One region of the Micromonospora sp. WMMA1363 genome, then DNA from elsewhere that is predicted to be linked to it. Evidence: riboswitches for the same ligand, from Rfam matches in the RefSeq annotation. Region 1 holds a riboswitch; the other holds the start of a gene.
The links. Region 1 has a riboswitch for thiamine pyrophosphate ahead of thiE (thiamine phosphate synthase). Riboswitches for the same ligand answer to the same signal wherever they lie in the genome.
Positions count from the first base shown of each region.

Region 2: linked by a shared signal. The riboswitch ahead of QTQ03_RS12075 (ECF transporter S component) and the one ahead of thiE (thiamine phosphate synthase) in region 1 are both predicted to bind thiamine pyrophosphate.

Region 1 is NZ_JAUALB010000001.1:3,224,412-3,231,864, forward strand. It holds gene QTQ03_RS14780 (thiamine phosphate synthase) at 1-64, opposite strand, end outside; gene QTQ03_RS14785 (thiazole synthase) at 100-879, opposite strand; gene thiS (sulfur carrier protein ThiS) at 876-1,076, opposite strand; gene thiO (glycine oxidase ThiO) at 1,067-2,239, opposite strand; gene thiE (thiamine phosphate synthase) at 2,236-2,862, opposite strand; TPP riboswitch at 2,857-2,966, opposite strand; gene QTQ03_RS14805 (aldo/keto reductase) at 3,096-4,064, opposite strand; gene QTQ03_RS14810 (ABC-F family ATP-binding cassette domain-containing protein) at 4,164-5,843, opposite strand; gene QTQ03_RS14815 (class I SAM-dependent methyltransferase) at 5,883-6,488, opposite strand; gene QTQ03_RS14820 (hypothetical protein) at 6,904-7,453, shown strand, end outside.
Region 2 is NZ_JAUALB010000001.1:2,644,491-2,651,943, reverse strand. It holds gene QTQ03_RS12095 (isoprenyl transferase) at 1-160, shown strand, start outside; gene gnd (NADP-dependent phosphogluconate dehydrogenase) at 391-1,836, opposite strand; gene QTQ03_RS12085 (energy-coupling factor transporter transmembrane component T family protein) at 2,393-3,193, opposite strand; gene QTQ03_RS12080 (ABC transporter ATP-binding protein) at 3,225-4,640, opposite strand; gene QTQ03_RS12075 (ECF transporter S component) at 4,739-5,326, opposite strand; TPP riboswitch at 5,404-5,508, opposite strand; gene QTQ03_RS12070 (permease) at 5,674-6,732, shown strand; gene QTQ03_RS12065 (TIGR03943 family putative permease subunit) at 6,729-7,453, shown strand, end outside.

The sequences.
Region 1 (7,453 bases):
TCGGCGTCGCGCCCGCACCTGACGAGAGCCTGCGAACACGTGGCCCCTGGAGTGGCCGGAACACGCCACGGTCCCGGATGCCGACCTCCGACGACGCGCTCACAGATCCGGCCTGCCCTCGTCCGGAGTGGAGGCGACGGCGTGGAAGCGGCGGGGGATCCGACCGGCCCGGTACGCCAGCCGCCCCGCCTCGACCGCGTGCCGCATCCCCGTCGCCATCGCCACCGGGTCGGCGGCGCGGGTCACCGCGCTGGCCAGCAGCACCGCGTCGCAGCCCAGCTCCATGGCGAGGGCAGCGTCGGACGCGGTGCCGATTCCGGCGTCCAGGATCACCGGGATGTCCACACCCTGCCGGATCAGCCGGATGTGGTGCGGGTTGGACACTCCGAGCCCCGACCCGATCGGCGACCCCGCCGGCATCACGGCGGCGCAGCCGGCGTCGGCCAGCCGGCGGGCCAGAATCGGATCGTCCGAGGTGTACGGCAGCACCGTGAACCCGTCGGTGACCAGCTGTTCGGCGGCACGCAGCAGCTCGACACCGTCGGGCAACAGCGTGCGCTCGTCGCCGATCACCTCAAGCTTCACCCAGTCGGTGTCGAACGCCTCCCGCGCCAGGTGGGCCACCTTCACCGCCTCGCCGGCCGTGTAGCAGCCGGCCGTGTTCGGCAGCAGCCGCACCCCGCACCGGTCGAGCAGGTCCAGCAGGCCACCCGAGCCGGCCGGGGTGGTGTCGACCCGGCGCAGGGCGAGGGTGACCAACTCGGTGCCGGACGCCCGGATCGCCCGCTCCAGCACGTGCAGGTTGGCCGCCCCGCCCGTCCCGAGGACCAGTCGCGACGTGAACGTGACGCCGCCCAGTTCCAAGCCCACGTCGCTCACCCGCCCTGCGCGGCGCTGAGCACCTCGACCCGGTCGCCGTCGCGCAGCATGGCCGCCGGCCAGCCGCCACGCGGCACCACCTCGCCGTTGACGGCGACGGCCAGGCCACGCTCCTGATCGGTGACCGCCCGGACCAGGTCCGTGACGGTCGAACCGCCGGGCAGGGTGTGCCCGGCGCCGTTCACGGTCAGTTCCACGACTCCTCCTCCGCGGTCGGCTGCTGCCTGCCCGACGTCACCCCCGCCGGGACCGGCCCGAAGCGGTCGGGGGTGAACGGGGCGAGCAGCGGGTCCGGCCTACCGGTGACGATCAGGTCGGCGATCAGGTCTGCGGTGACCGGGGTGAGCACGATGCCGTGCCGGTGGTGTCCGGTCGCCGCGAGCACGTCCGGCCGGCCCGGCAGTGGCCCGAGGATCGGGGCGTTGTCCGGCGTACCGGGGCGCCGGCCCGCGAGCGTCTCGACCAGGTCGTACTCGACCAGCTCGGGCATCAGGTCGACGGCCGCGCGGAGCAGGCGCAGCACCGCGCCGGCGGACACCACCAGGTCGGCGCGCTCCTCGACGGTCGCCCCGACCACCACCTCCCCGCTGTCCCGGGGGACGAGGTAGACGTGCTCACCGTCCGCGTACCCCCGGATCACGTGCCGGAAGCCCGGCGCTCCGCCGCCGGGCGCGCGGAGCCGGAGCACCTGGCCCTTCACCGGGCGGACTGGCAGCCCGGTGAGGGCGGCCGCGCCGCAGCCGGCGGCGACCACCGTGACATCGGCTGCCACGTCGGACAGTCGGCGGACCGCGCCCGGCACCAGCGTCACACCGGCCCGCTCGGCGGCTATCCGCAGCGCCGGCAGCAGGCGCCGGGGATCCACCTGATGATCGGTGGCGGCGAGGGCACCCCCGCGCACCCGGGGGGCCAACGCCGGTTCGCGGTCCCGCAGCTCCGAGGGACGCAGCGGGGTCACCGGCAGGCCGAGCCCCTGCTGGTACCCCCAGAGCCGGCTGGCCTCGGCCAGGTCGTCGGCGGTGAGCCCGACCAGCAGGGTGCCGTCGGTTCGGTAACCGAGGTCGGCGCCGGCAGCGTCGGTCAGTTCGGCGGCGAACGCCGGCCAACGGGCGGCCGAGGCGGTGAGCAGCCCGGTCAACTCGTGTTCGCCGAAGTAGGCCTCGGCGACCGGCGCGAGCATCCCGGCGGCCACGTGTGCCGCGCCCGACCCGGGAGCCGGGTCGTGCACGGCCACCCGCAGCCCCCGCACCGCGCACCGCCACGCGATCGCCAATCCGATGGGCCCCGCCCCCACCACCGCCACGTCGGGAAGGAAGGGGCCCTTCGCGACCCCACCGGCGGCGAAGGAGCTCCCGGTCAACACGTCAGCGCTCCGACCAGTTGGGCGGTGGCGCGGGCGGGGTCGGCGGCCCCGGAGAGCGCGCTGACCACCGCCACCCCGTACGCGCCGGCGGCCCGCAACGCGGGCACGTCCGCCACGGTCACTCCCCCGATCGCGACCACCGGGACGTCCACCGCCCGGGCCACCGCCCGGACGCCGTCGACGCCGATCGCCGTCGGCAGCCCCTCCTTCGTCGTGGTGGGGCGGTACGGCCCCACCCCCAGGTAGCTGGCTCCGGCGGCGACCGACTCTGCGGCGGAGTCCGGGTCCCGTGCGGTGGCGCCCAGGACGGCTGCGGAGCCGAGCACCGCCCGGGCCGCCCCGACCGGCAGGTCGTGCGCGCCCACGTGCCCGCCGTCGGCACCCACCGCCAGGGCCACGTGCAACCGGTCGTTCACCAGGCAGGTCGCCCCGTACCGCGCGCACAGCGCCGAAACCCGGCGGGCCAGGTCGTACGCCTGTCGGTCGGTCGCGTCGTCCGTCACCCGTACCTGGACGACCAGTTCGGTGCGGGCCACCGGCAGGGCGGCCCGAAGCACGGCGAGTGGGTCCTGCCCGCGACGGGTGTCGGTGATCAGATGCAGTCGCCCAAGAGACAGCACGGCAACTCTCCTCCCTGCGCCGGCATTACCCGGATCAGGTTCGACGGTCGGGGGCTCTCAGCCCCCCTCTCAGCCCGGTCCACCGGGCTCCCGTGGGTCACTTGCCTGTCACGGTACGACAGATCTGCGGAGCTGCCAAGACGTACGGGGGCGACAACTCGGCAGCGGAGGGTCGAGAAGGGAGCCACGTCGCTACCGGAGGCGTTGACGAGGCTCCCTGTGGGGTCCGGCGGCTACCGGTCGAGCACCTTACGCAGGGCGGCGAAGTCCTCGTCGGTGGGCTGCCACACGCCGGCCGCCGCGTTGGCGCGGACCTGCTCGGGCGTGGTGGCGCCGGCGATCACCGAGGTCACCCCGGGCTGGGCGGCGAGGCCGCCGATGGCCACCTGCAGCATCGTGAGCCCCCGCTCGGTCGCGTACGCCTCGATCGCCTCGATGGTGTCCCACTCGGCGGCGGCGAACCGCTGCGCGTACCGACCGCCAGTGGCGAGTCGACTGCCGGTCGGTGGCGCCTCGTTGCGCCGGTACTTGCCGGTGAGCAGCCCGTGAGCCAGCGGGAAGAACGGCAGCATGCCGAGGCCGAAACGCTCGCACGCCGGAATCACCTCCGCCTCGACACCACGCTCCAACATGGAGTAGTGGTTCTGCGCGGAGATGAAACGGGTCCGCCCCTGCGAGGTGGCGGTCCAGTCGGCGTCGGCGATCTGCCAGCCGGCGAAGTTGGAGTTGCCCAGGTAACGCACCTTGCCGGCGGTCACCAGGTCGTCCAGGGCAGCGAGCGTCTCGTCGATCGGGGTTGCCTGGTCCGGCTCGTGCATCTGATACAGGTCTATGTGGTCGGTGCCGAGCCGACGCAGCGACGCCTCCACGGCGCGCGCGATGTAGCGCCGGGCGCCCCGGGCGTTGTGGTCCGGTCCGTTCGCCCCGTGCATGTCCTTGCCGAACTTGGTGGCGACGACCACGTCCTCCCGGTGCCCCTTGAGCGCCTGGCCGAGCAGTTCCTCGGAGGCGCCCTGCGGCTCTCCGTAGATGTCGGCGGTGTCGAAGAAGGTGATCCCCGCGTCGAGCCCGGCCTCGACCACGGCGCGGGTGCCACCGAGGTCGAGTTTGCGGCCGAAGTTGTTGCAGCCGATGCCGACCACGGACACCACGAGCCCGGAGTCGCCCAGCCGCCGGTATGTCATCTCAGTCACGAGATCCACCCTATGCTGGTTCCGTGGCGCCCACCCACCGGTCACCGTCACCCGTGCTCACGCGATGTCGGCCCGATGGTGCGGCACCTCACGCCCGAGTGACCGGAATCATCCGACCTCCCAGACCGGTTCGGTGGTCTCCGCCACCTCGCCGTCGCCCCTAAACAGCACGAACCGGTCGAAGGAACGGGTGAACCAGCGGTCGTGGGTCACCGCCACCACGGTGCCGTCGAACGCGGCCAGCCCCGCCTCGAGCGCCTCCGCCGACGCCAGGTCCAGGTTGTCCGTCGGCTCGTCGAGCAGCAGCAGGGTCGCTCCGGACAGTTCCAGCAGCAGCACCAGGAACCGCGCCTGCTGTCCGCCGGAAAGGGTGCCGAAGCGCTGGTCGCCCTGGCCGGACAGGTCGTACCGGGACAACGCCGCCATCGCCGCGTGCCGGTCCATCCCGGCACGGTGCCCGTCACCGCGCCAGAGGATGTCGACCAGCGCCCGGTCCGTCAGCTCCGGCCGGTCGTGGGTCTGCGAGAAGTGCCCCGGGCGGACGCGTGCGCCGAGCCGGGCCGCTCCGTCGTGCCCGACCGGCGCGAGCGCCGTCACGCCGTCGACCGGGCCGTTCGCCGGGTCCGGGTCGGTGCCGCCCCGGGCGAGCAGCCGCAGGAAGTGTGACTTGCCGGTCCCGTTCGCCCCCAGCACCGCAACCCGGTCGCCGTACCAGATCTCCAGGTCGAAGGGGTAGGTCAGGCCGTCGAGCTCCAGCCGCTCGCAGATCACCGCGCGCCGGCCGGTCCGCCCACCGGCCAGGCGCATCCGGATGTCCTGCTCCTTCGGGGGTACGGGCGGCGGACCGGCTTCCTCGAACTTGCGCAGCCGGGTCTGGGCGGCCTGGTAGCGCGAGGCCATCCCGGAGTTGTACGCCGCCTTCTGCTTGTACATCAGCATCAGCTCGCGCAGCTTCTGGTGCTCCTCGTCCCACCGGCGGCGCTGCTCGTCGAGGCGATCATGGCGGGCGACCCTTGCCTCGTGCCAGCTCGCGAAGCCCCCCGGATGCACCCAGGCACCGCCGCCCTCGACCGCGACCACCCGGTCGGCGGTGTGTGCCAGCAGCTCCCGGTCGTGCGAGACGTAGAGCACCGACTTGCCCGACTCGCACAGCCGCGTCTCCAGCCAGCGTTTGCCGGGCACATCGAGGAAGTTGTCCGGCTCGTCCAGGAGCAGCACCTCGTCCGGGCCGCGGAGCAGCAGTTCCAGCGCGAAGCGCTTCTGCTGGCCGCCGGAGAGCGTCCGGACAGGCCGGTCCCGTGCCGCGTCCCACGGCAGGTCGAGCAGGATCGTGGTGACGGTGTCGAAGAGCACCTCGAGGTCGTACCCGCCGGCCTCGCCCCAGACGGCGAGCGCGTCCGCGTACGCAAGCTGGGCCCTGCCGGCGGCGGTGCTGTACTTGCCGCGCACCTCGGCCGCCCGCATGGCCGTCTCGGTCTCGGCGAGTCGGCGGCCGGCGGCGCGCAGCGCCGGCGGGGCGAGCGAGAGCGCCAGGTCCGCGAGCGTCGACTCGTCGCCGACCATGCCGATGAACTGGCGCATCACGCCGAGCCCGCCGGCCCGCGCGATCCCGCCGCGCTGCACCGGAAGGTCGCCGGCGACCATCCGCAGCAGGGTCGTCTTGCCCGCACCGTTCGGCCCGACCAGCGCGACCTTGACGCCCTCGCCGACTCGGAACGAGACGTCAGCGAACAGCTCTCGGCCGTCGGGCAGGGTGTGCCCGACGGCCGCCACGTCCACGTATCCCACGCCGGCATCCTCCCCGAACGCCTGCCGGCAGCCAACCGATTACCGGGTCACCCGCAGCACCCGGTAACCCTTTTGGCTGGCGTGCCGCGCGATGTGCCATCCTTGTTCGGTCAGCCAGCGGTGCAGCGAGTCGCCGCCGAGATGCCGGGCGACCACCAGCCACGCCACCCCTTCCGGGGTGAGCCGGGGCAGCCAGCGCAGCAGCAGTTGGTGCAGCTCGTCCTTGCCGACCCGGATCGGCGGATTGGACCAGATCTCGGCGAAGGTCACACCGGCCGGTACGCCGTCCGGCGCGGCGACCCGCACCCGGTCCGCCGCGCTGATCCGGGCCGCGTTCGCGGCGGTCAGCTCGCGGGCACGCGCGTTGACGTCGACGGCCCAGACCGTGGCCGCCGGCGCCGAGCGGGCGAGCACGCAGGCGATCGGACCGTAGCCGCAGCCGAGGTCGAGCAGGTCTCCTTCGGTGCGTGCCGTCGGCAACTCGGCCTTGCGCAGCAGGACGGCCGTGCCCGGATCGAGCCGGGCGGCGGAGAAGATCCCTCCGGAGGAGGCCAGGGTGTAGTCCCGTCCGGCGACGGTGAACTCGACCTCGCGGGGCGGAGCGGTGCTCGCGGGTTCGGTGGTGAAGTAGTGGTCGCCGGTCACGTACGCGATTCTTTCACCGGCCGGCGACGGCCACGGCGGCACCCCATGTCAGCACAGTTTCCCATTATTACTACCTAAAGGGATAGTTCCTCCTACTCTGGGCGCCATGGTGTATCGGTACGAGTCCGATAAGGATGCACGCGTGGAGTACCCGGAGCCCGGGTCCGACCTGTCAGCGCTCGGTCACGGTCCGCCTCCCCCAATGGGGCCCTCGCCGTCCCGCTTTCCCACCCCGTCAGTACCCAGAGCCACTCAGCGGGCGCTGCCACCCGCCGAGCCGCCCCCCGAGCCAAGCCCCGAGCCGGCCCCTGATCCGGCTCCCGAGCCGGCCCCCGAGCCGATCCCCGCGTCCCGCCCGCAGGTCCACCTCGCGGCCACGCCACCCGCGCCCGCGCCCGGCCGACGTGGCGGCCGGTTGTTACCGCTGCTGGTCGGCGGCGCCGCGGTGCTCGTCCTACTCACGCTCTGCGGGCTCGGCACCGCCGCCCTGTTCGGGCCCGGCGCCAATCCGTTGACCACACGGACCGACCAGCCCGCGGCCGGGGCTGCCACACCGGAGCCGGACGTCCTCGACTCCCGGGACACCGACCAGGCCCCCCTGGCCGCCAAGGAGGTCTTCCCGGACGAGCAGCTCGTCGTCAGCGACGGGAAGCCCTACCAGGTGCTGAGGATTCAGGCCAGCGACAGCTGCGCGGTGGCCGCCAGCGGCGAGGTCGCTGAGCTGCTGATCCGACTCGGGTGCAGCCAGGTCGTCCGGGCGACACTGCGCACCGGGAACGACGACCACCTGGTCACCACCGGCCTGTTCAACCTCACCGACCGGGCCAGCGCCGAGCGCGCCCACGACCGGATCCGCCAGATCCTCGACGAGCGGCAGGGCCGGTTCCGGGGGATGGCCGCCAGCGAGGAGTCGGAGGTGGTCGCCACCGCCCCGGCACGGGTCGGCTGGCAGGTACGCGGCCACT
Region 2 (7,453 bases), 580 kb from region 1:
CTTCCTGCTCTGGCAGACCGCGTACGCTGAGCTGGTCTTCCTGGACACCCTCTGGCCGGACTTCGACCGCCGGCACCTCTGGTACGCCTGCGAGTTGTACGCCCAGCGGGACCGCCGGTTCGGCGGCGCGCTGCCCAACCCGGTGGCACCCACCACCTGACGTACCCGCCCCGCGGGGTGCGCCTGGGCGAGAGATCGGAGCGCTGGCCGCCGGGAAGCCCGTACCGGCCTGGGCGTCCACCGAGACTGGGCAGCGCGCCTGGTGACCCGCGGCGCGGCGAGATCCGCGCCGCTTTGTGGCGTGGGTCGAAGCAGAGCACCTGGTGCCGTCAGGTGTCCGGCCGCCGGCTCGGGCCGGCGGCCGGACAGACACCTGGCGGGGCGGCGCGCTCAGGCGTCGACCTCGCGGCGGTCGGGCGTGGCCCACAAGGTGTGGAAGGAACCGTCGCGGTCCACCCGGCGGTACGTGTGGGCACCGAAGTTGTCGCGTAGGCCCTGGATCAGCGCGGCCGGCAGGCGCTCCGCGCGCAGGGCGTCGAAGTAGGCCAGGGACGACGCGAACGCCGGTGCCGGCACCCCGGCCCGGGCCGCCTCGGCGACCACCCGCCGCCAGCTCGGCACGCCGTCGCGGACCGTGTCGGCGAACCACGGCGCCACCAGCAGGGTGGTCAGGTCCGGCTGGTCGTCGTACGCCTGGCGGATCCGGTCCAGGAAGCGCGCCCGGATGATGCACCCGCCTCGCCAGATGGTGGCGGTGCCGCCCAGGTCGATGTCCCAGTCGTACTCGGCGCTGCCGGCACGGATCTGGTCGAAGCCCTGGGCGTACGCGACGATCTTGCTGGCCAGCAGTGCGCGCCGCACGTCCTCGACGAAGGTCGCCCGGTCGTCGACCCGCCATGCGGTGCCGTCGGCGGGGAAGGCTTGGCGGGCCGCCTCCCGCTGGCCGGCGTGACCACTGAGGGACCGGGCGAACGTCGCCTCGGCGATGCCGGTGATCGGGATGCCCAGGTCGAGTGCGCTCTGCACGGTCCAGCGACCGGTGCCCTTCTGCTCGGCCTGGTCGAGCACCACGTCGACGAATGCCCGGCCGGTGCTCGCGTCGGTGTGCCCGAGCACGTCAGCGGTGATCTCGATGAGGAAGGACTCCAGCTCCCCGGTGTTCCACTCCCGGAAGATCTCCGCGATCTCCGCCGGCTCGGCGCCCAGACCCGCCCGCAGTAGGTCGTACGCCTCGGCGATGAGCTGCATGTCGGCGTACTCGATGCCGTTGTGGACCATCTTCACGAAGTGCCCGGCACCGTCCGGCCCGACATGTCGGCAGCACGGCTCGCCGTCGACCTGCGCGGCGATCCGCTCGAAGATCGGCCCGAGCTTGCGGTACGACTCGGCCGATCCGCCGGGCATGATGCTCGGCCCGCGCAGCGCCCCCTCCTCACCGCCCGAGACGCCGGTGCCGACGAAGTGCAGCCCCTGCTTGCGTAGCGCCTCCTCGCGCCGCCGGGTGTCGGCGAAGTGGGCGTTGCCGCAGTCCACGATGATGTCGCCGGCGTCGAGCAGCGGGACGATCTCGTCGATGACCGCGTCGGTCGGCCCGCCGGCCTTGACCATGACGATCACCGCCCGGGGTCGCTCCAGCGCGGCGACGAAGTCGGCCAGCGACTCGGCGGGCACGAACCGCCCCTCGTCCCCGTGCTCGGCGACGAGACTGCGGGTACGCTCCGGCGACCGGTTGTGCACCGCCACGGTGAATCCGTTGCGGGCCAGGTTCCGGGCCAGGTTGCGGCCCATCACCGCCAGCCCGGTCACCCCGATCTGGGCCCTTGCCTGTTCGACCATCCGCTCTGCCGCCCTTCGCCGTCAACATCCTGCCGTTGCGACCGTATCGCGGTGCCCGCCGACCGGTGCAGGGTCGTCGACAGCCGGTAGCCCTGGGCACGCGTCCGGTGCTGGCGGCGGGCCGAACCCGGTGCCGTCGCGCTCCGCTGTCGGCCCCGGAGGAGTCCTGGAGACCGCCCGGCGGCGCGGGACGGGAAGGCGGTCGCACCGCCGGACCAAATCGGGTGCGGCGGTCGGTCCGGCCGGGTAGCGTGCGGGCATGCGCATCTGACGCCCCATCTGTCGAGCCGGTCCGCCGCCCCGCGCCGCGGTCCGCGTGCTCCCGGGCGTCCGCATTCACCCTCCGCCGTGACGGCGGTGTCCGCCGTCGACCCGGGCAGCAGTTCCGAATCCGACCGACCGTCCCCGCGACGGTCCCGACCCGTGGACCGCGGATCGAGGTTCACAGATCAAGGAGGCACCGGATGGCTGCCAGGCGCAATCCGAAGAAGCCCCATACCACCCGACCCACCCCGCCGGTGGCGGACCTGACCCCGGTCAACCTCGACTCGGCCGGTCAGCCGACCAGCGGACGGAAGGTGCCGAGCAGGACGCTGGCGGTCAGCGCGGCACCCGCCAGGGCAGCCGCGCCGGCGACCAGGAACGCGTCGGCGAGTCCGAAGTGCTGGCGCCGTGCCACGGTACGGCCGGTGGCGGCGTCGAAGCCGCGGGCGTCCATCGCCACCGCCAGTCGGGTGCCCCGCCGGATCGCGCCGACCAGCAGCGTGAACGCGGTCGAGGCGAACAGGCGCAGCCTGGCCAGCGGGTCACGGCCGGCGTCCACGCCCCGGGCCCGCCGCGCCATGCTGATCGTCTGCCACTCCTCGCCGAGCAGCGGCACCAGCCGGAACGCGGCCAGCGCGCCGTAGGCGAACCGGGCGGGCGCCTTCGCGTTCTGCACCAGCGCGTCGGCCAGGTCGGTCGGGTCCGTGGTGGCGACCACGATCACCCCGGGCAGGGCTACCGCGAACATGCGCAGCACCAAGCCGAGCGTGGTCAGCAGCACGCCGGTGGTCACCACCGCCGGCCCCGCCTCGACGAGGACGCGGCCGGATCGCTCGGCGGCGAAGAGCACCATCGTGGCCAGGATGCCGCCGCCACTCGCCAGCAGCGGCCACGCTCGCCGGGTGAGCGTTCCCAGGCGTACCCCGAACAGCGGTAGCACGGCCAGCTCGACGGCGATGGCGATGGCTGGTGCCACCGGGTCCAGGGTGGCGATGAGGGCGGTCGAGAAGACCAACGCCGCCGCGAGCTTCGCCACCGGGTTCCGCCGGGCCAGGGGCGCGCCTGGTCGGGCGACGGGTTCGAGATCGGTCACGACCTCTCCTCGCGTGTTGCCGTCGGACGGGTCATCGGCGTTCCAGGAGTACCTGGCGGTCGGCCAGGGCCGCCACGAAGTCCATGTCGTGCGTCACCGCGGCCACGGCGTGCCCGGTGTCCCGTAGTTCGGCGAGGAGGTCCACCAGTTCCCGCCAGGTCCTCCGGTCCTGCCCGAAGGTGGGCTCGTCGCAGATCACCAGGCGGGGCGCGGTGGCCAGGGCGGTCGCCACGCTCAGTCGCCGTGCCTCGCCACCGGAGAGGGTGTACGGGTTCGCCGCGGCCAACGACGTCAGCCGCAGCCGGTCGAGGAGGCCGTCGACCGTGGCGCGGACCTCGGGCTCGGGCCGGCCGGTGCGGCGAGGGCCGAGTGCCAGCTCGTCGAACACCGTCCTGGTGACGAACTGGTGCTCCGGGTCCTGGAAGACCGAACCGATCCGGCGGGCCAGCGCCGCTGCCCGCCAGCGGTGCGGGGGAGTGGCGGCGTCGTCGCCGGCCAGCGCCGCGGTGGCGGTGGCCCGTCCCCGGCCCGGCTTGAGCAGCCCGCCCAGCAGGAGTGCGAGGGTGGACTTCCCGGTGCCGTTGGGGCCGCGGACGGCGAGTACTTCGCCGGCGTGTACCGCCAGGTCGACGGTGCCGAGCCGGGGCGGCAGGCCGAGCCGTTCGGCGGTGAGCAGTAGGTCGCCGGCCGGCGTTGTGGCCCGTCGGGGTGGCACCGGGCGGCCGGGCACCCAGACCCCGTCCTCGGCGAGGGCGTCGCCGTGCGCGCCGAAGACGGTCTCCGGCGTGCCGTCGGCGCGGACGCCGCCCCCCGGTTCCAGGACGACCACCCGGTCCACCAGGGGCAGGGCGTCGGCCACCCGGTGCTCGACGAGAAGCAGGCTGGTGTCCTGGTCGAGTGCCTGGGCCACGGCACTGCGGACCAGGTTCGCGCCGGTCGGGTCCAGGTTGGCGGTGGGCTCGTCGAGCAGCAGCAGCCCGGGTCGCAGGGCGAGTGCCCCGGCCAGCGCGAGGCGCTGCTGCTCGCCGCCGGAGAGCGCGGCCGTGGGGCGGTCCCGGTGGTACGGGAAGCCGACCCGGCGCAGCGCCTCGTCCACCCGGGGCCAGATCTCGTCGGCGGGCACCCCGCGGTTCTCCAGCCCGAACGCGACGTCGTCGCCGGAGCGCGCCATCACCAACTGGCTCTCCGGGTCCTGGAAGACGACGCCGACCCGCTCCCTGGCTTTGCGCGGGTCCAGCCCGTCGATCTCGACGGTGCCTTCCTGCTCGCCCGAGTCCTCCGGCAGCAGCCCGGCCAGCGCCGCCAGCAGGGTGCTCTTGCCCGCCCCCGACGGACCCAGCAGGAGCACCCGTTCCCCGTGCCCGATCCGCAGGTCGACCCCGCGGACCGCCCAGCGTCGCCGCCCGGCGTGCCGCCACCCGAACCCTCGCAGCGTGACGGCGCTCATGGCCATCCCAGTCCCCACCCCACCTCACTGATCGTGAAGTCTGCTGTGCCGAGGGGGGCCCAGATCGCCGTCAACTTCATGATCAATGGTGTGGGCGGTCAGATGGTGGCGCGGTCGCGGCCGGCGGGGAAGCGGTCCAGTGCTCCGGTGCCGGCGAGGGCGCGAGTCAGGGACCAGGCGCCGATGCCCGCGACGACGGTGGCGCTGAGGACGGTGATCACGAAGATTGGCAGTCGCACGTTCCACAGGTCGAGGGCGGCGTAGTACCGGATCTGGTCGAAGATCGCCGCCGCCAGGCCGGCGAGGGCGCCGGAGAGCAGGGCGGCGGGCAGCCGGAACGAGTGGTACCGGAAGGCGGCGAAGCCCAGCTCGGCACCCACGCCCTGGAACGCCCCCTGGAGGATCGCCATGGTGCCCCACTGGCTGCCGAGCAGGACCGAGACGAACGCGGCCAGGAACTCGCAGTAGAAGGCCGCGCCGGGCCGGCGGATCACCAGACCACCCAGTGCGCCGGGGAGCAGCCAGAGGCCGTAGAGGACCGACTGCGCCGGCGGGAAGAAGGCGAAGGCGCCCTCGGTGGCGGTCCAGACGAAGCCCCAGGCCCAGAAGATGACGCCGAAGGCGACGGCGATCACCGAGGCGACCACGATGTCGACGGTCCGCCACCGGGTGTCGGCGGGTTTCATGGTGGTTCCTCCCAGTCCTGCTGCCGCGAACCAGGAGACGACGCACGCCGCGCCCGGCTTGGCCGGACGGCGGCGCGGCTGGAGGTCGACCGAACTTCCTGCGCTGGCATTACCCAGATCAGGTTCGAGGGTCTGCGGGCGTGCCCGCACTCTCAGCGACGTGCGCTCCCCTGTCGGATGTGACGTTGTCCCGCCGACGCTAACACCCCTGAAGATCACCCAGCAAAGTGATCTTCCGGCAGGCCGGCGCCCGGGTGGGGGGTCACCTCGTGGATTCCATCGACGGACCCTGTTGCGGGCCGGTAGTCTCAGGCCGCCGGTCCGCCACCTGGCAGAGGGAAGGGCACGTGACACCGGAGAAACCCGACGACGCCGCACCGGTCGGCCTGGCCGTACCGGAGGCACCGCCAGCGACGGGGCCGGCGCCGGCCGGCGACCGGCCGCGACGGTGGCTGGGGGACCGGATCGGATCGGTCGAGATCCTCGCCGCGCTGCTGGTGCTCTTGATCATCGCCCGGGAGTCGCTCGCCGGAGCGCTCGCCACGCCCCGATTGCAGACCTGGACCACGGTCTTCGTCTCGGTCATGGTGCAGGCGGTGCCGTTCCTGGTCTTCGGCGTGCTGCTCTCCGCGGTGATCGCGGTTTTCGTACCCCGGTCGTTCTGGGCCCGGGCGCTGCCGAAGCATCCCGCCGCAGCGGTGCCGGTGGCCAGCGCGGCCGGCGTGGTGCTGCCCGGCTGCGAGTGCGGATCGGTGCCGATCGCCGGGTCACTGATCCGACGGGGCGTCACCCCGGCCGCCGCCCTGGCGTTCCTGCTCGCCGCGCCGGCCATCAATCCGATCGTGCTCACCGCAACCGCGGTCGCCTTCCCGAACAACCCGGAGATGGTCGTCGCCCGAGGTCTGGCCAGTCTGGTCGTCGCGATGGTGATGGGCTGGCTCTGGCTGCGGCTCGGCCGTACCGACTGGATCCGGCTACCGCGTCGGCCGGAGCTGGACGACGCCTCCCGGGGCCGGGCGTTCTGGGCGGCGGTCCGGCACGACGTCACGCACGCCGGCGGCTTCCTCGTCCTCGGCGCGATGGCCGCCGCCAGCATCAACGTGTTGGTGCCCGAGCGGTGGTTGCAGACCCTCGCCGACAACGCGGTGCTGTCGGTGCTGGCGCTGGCGGTGCTCGCCGTTCTGCTCTCCATCTGCTCCGAGGCGGACGCCTTCGTCGCGGCCTCGCTGTCGCAGTTCTCGCTCACGTCCCGGCTGGTGTTCCTGGTGGTGGGGCCGATGGTGGATCTCAAACTCATCTCGATGCAGGCCGGAGTGTTCGGCCGGCGGTTCGCGCTGCGGTTCGCGCCGGCCACCTTCGTGGTGGCGGTGGCGGTCGCCGTCGGCGTCGGGGCGGTGCTGTTGTGAACCGCCAGGCGCAGGCCGTCGTCCTGCTGCTGCTCGGCGGCGCGGTGATCCGGGCCAGCCTCACCGACCTCTACCTCAACTACGTGAAGGAGGGGCTGCGCCCCTTTCTGGTCGCCGCCGGGGCGCTGCTGGTCGCCGTCGCGGTCATGACCCTCTGGTACGAGCTGCGCCCGGCTCGCCGGGTCGCCAACGCCACCGTCGCCCCGACCGGGGGTGGCGGCGCGCACGACGGGCCCGACCACGACGGGCACGGGCACCACGAGCCGCGGGTGGGCTGGCTGCTCATCCTGCCGGTGCTCGGTCTGTTGCTGGTAGCCCCGCCGGCACTGGGCTCCTACGCGGCCGGCCAGGCCGGCACCGCCCTCTCCAGCCAGCAGCAGCCCTCCGACTACCCGCCGCTGCCCGACGGCGACCCGGCGCGGGTGAGCGTACTCGACTACGCCTCCCGGGCGCTGTTCGACAAGGGTGCGTCCATCGGGGACCGGCGGGTCCAGCTCATCGGCTTCATCACCACTGGCCCGGACGGGCAGCCGATCCTCGCGCGCATGGTTCTCTCCTGCTGCGCCGCCGACGGCCGTCCGGTCAAACTGGGCATGATCGGTAACGCGCCCAGCGGCCTGGCCGACGACAGCTGGGTCGAGGTGACCGGTCGCTACAGCGACCGGGTCGTGCGCGACCCGGTGAACGACGCCGAGATCCCGTACCTCGACGTCGAGTCGTG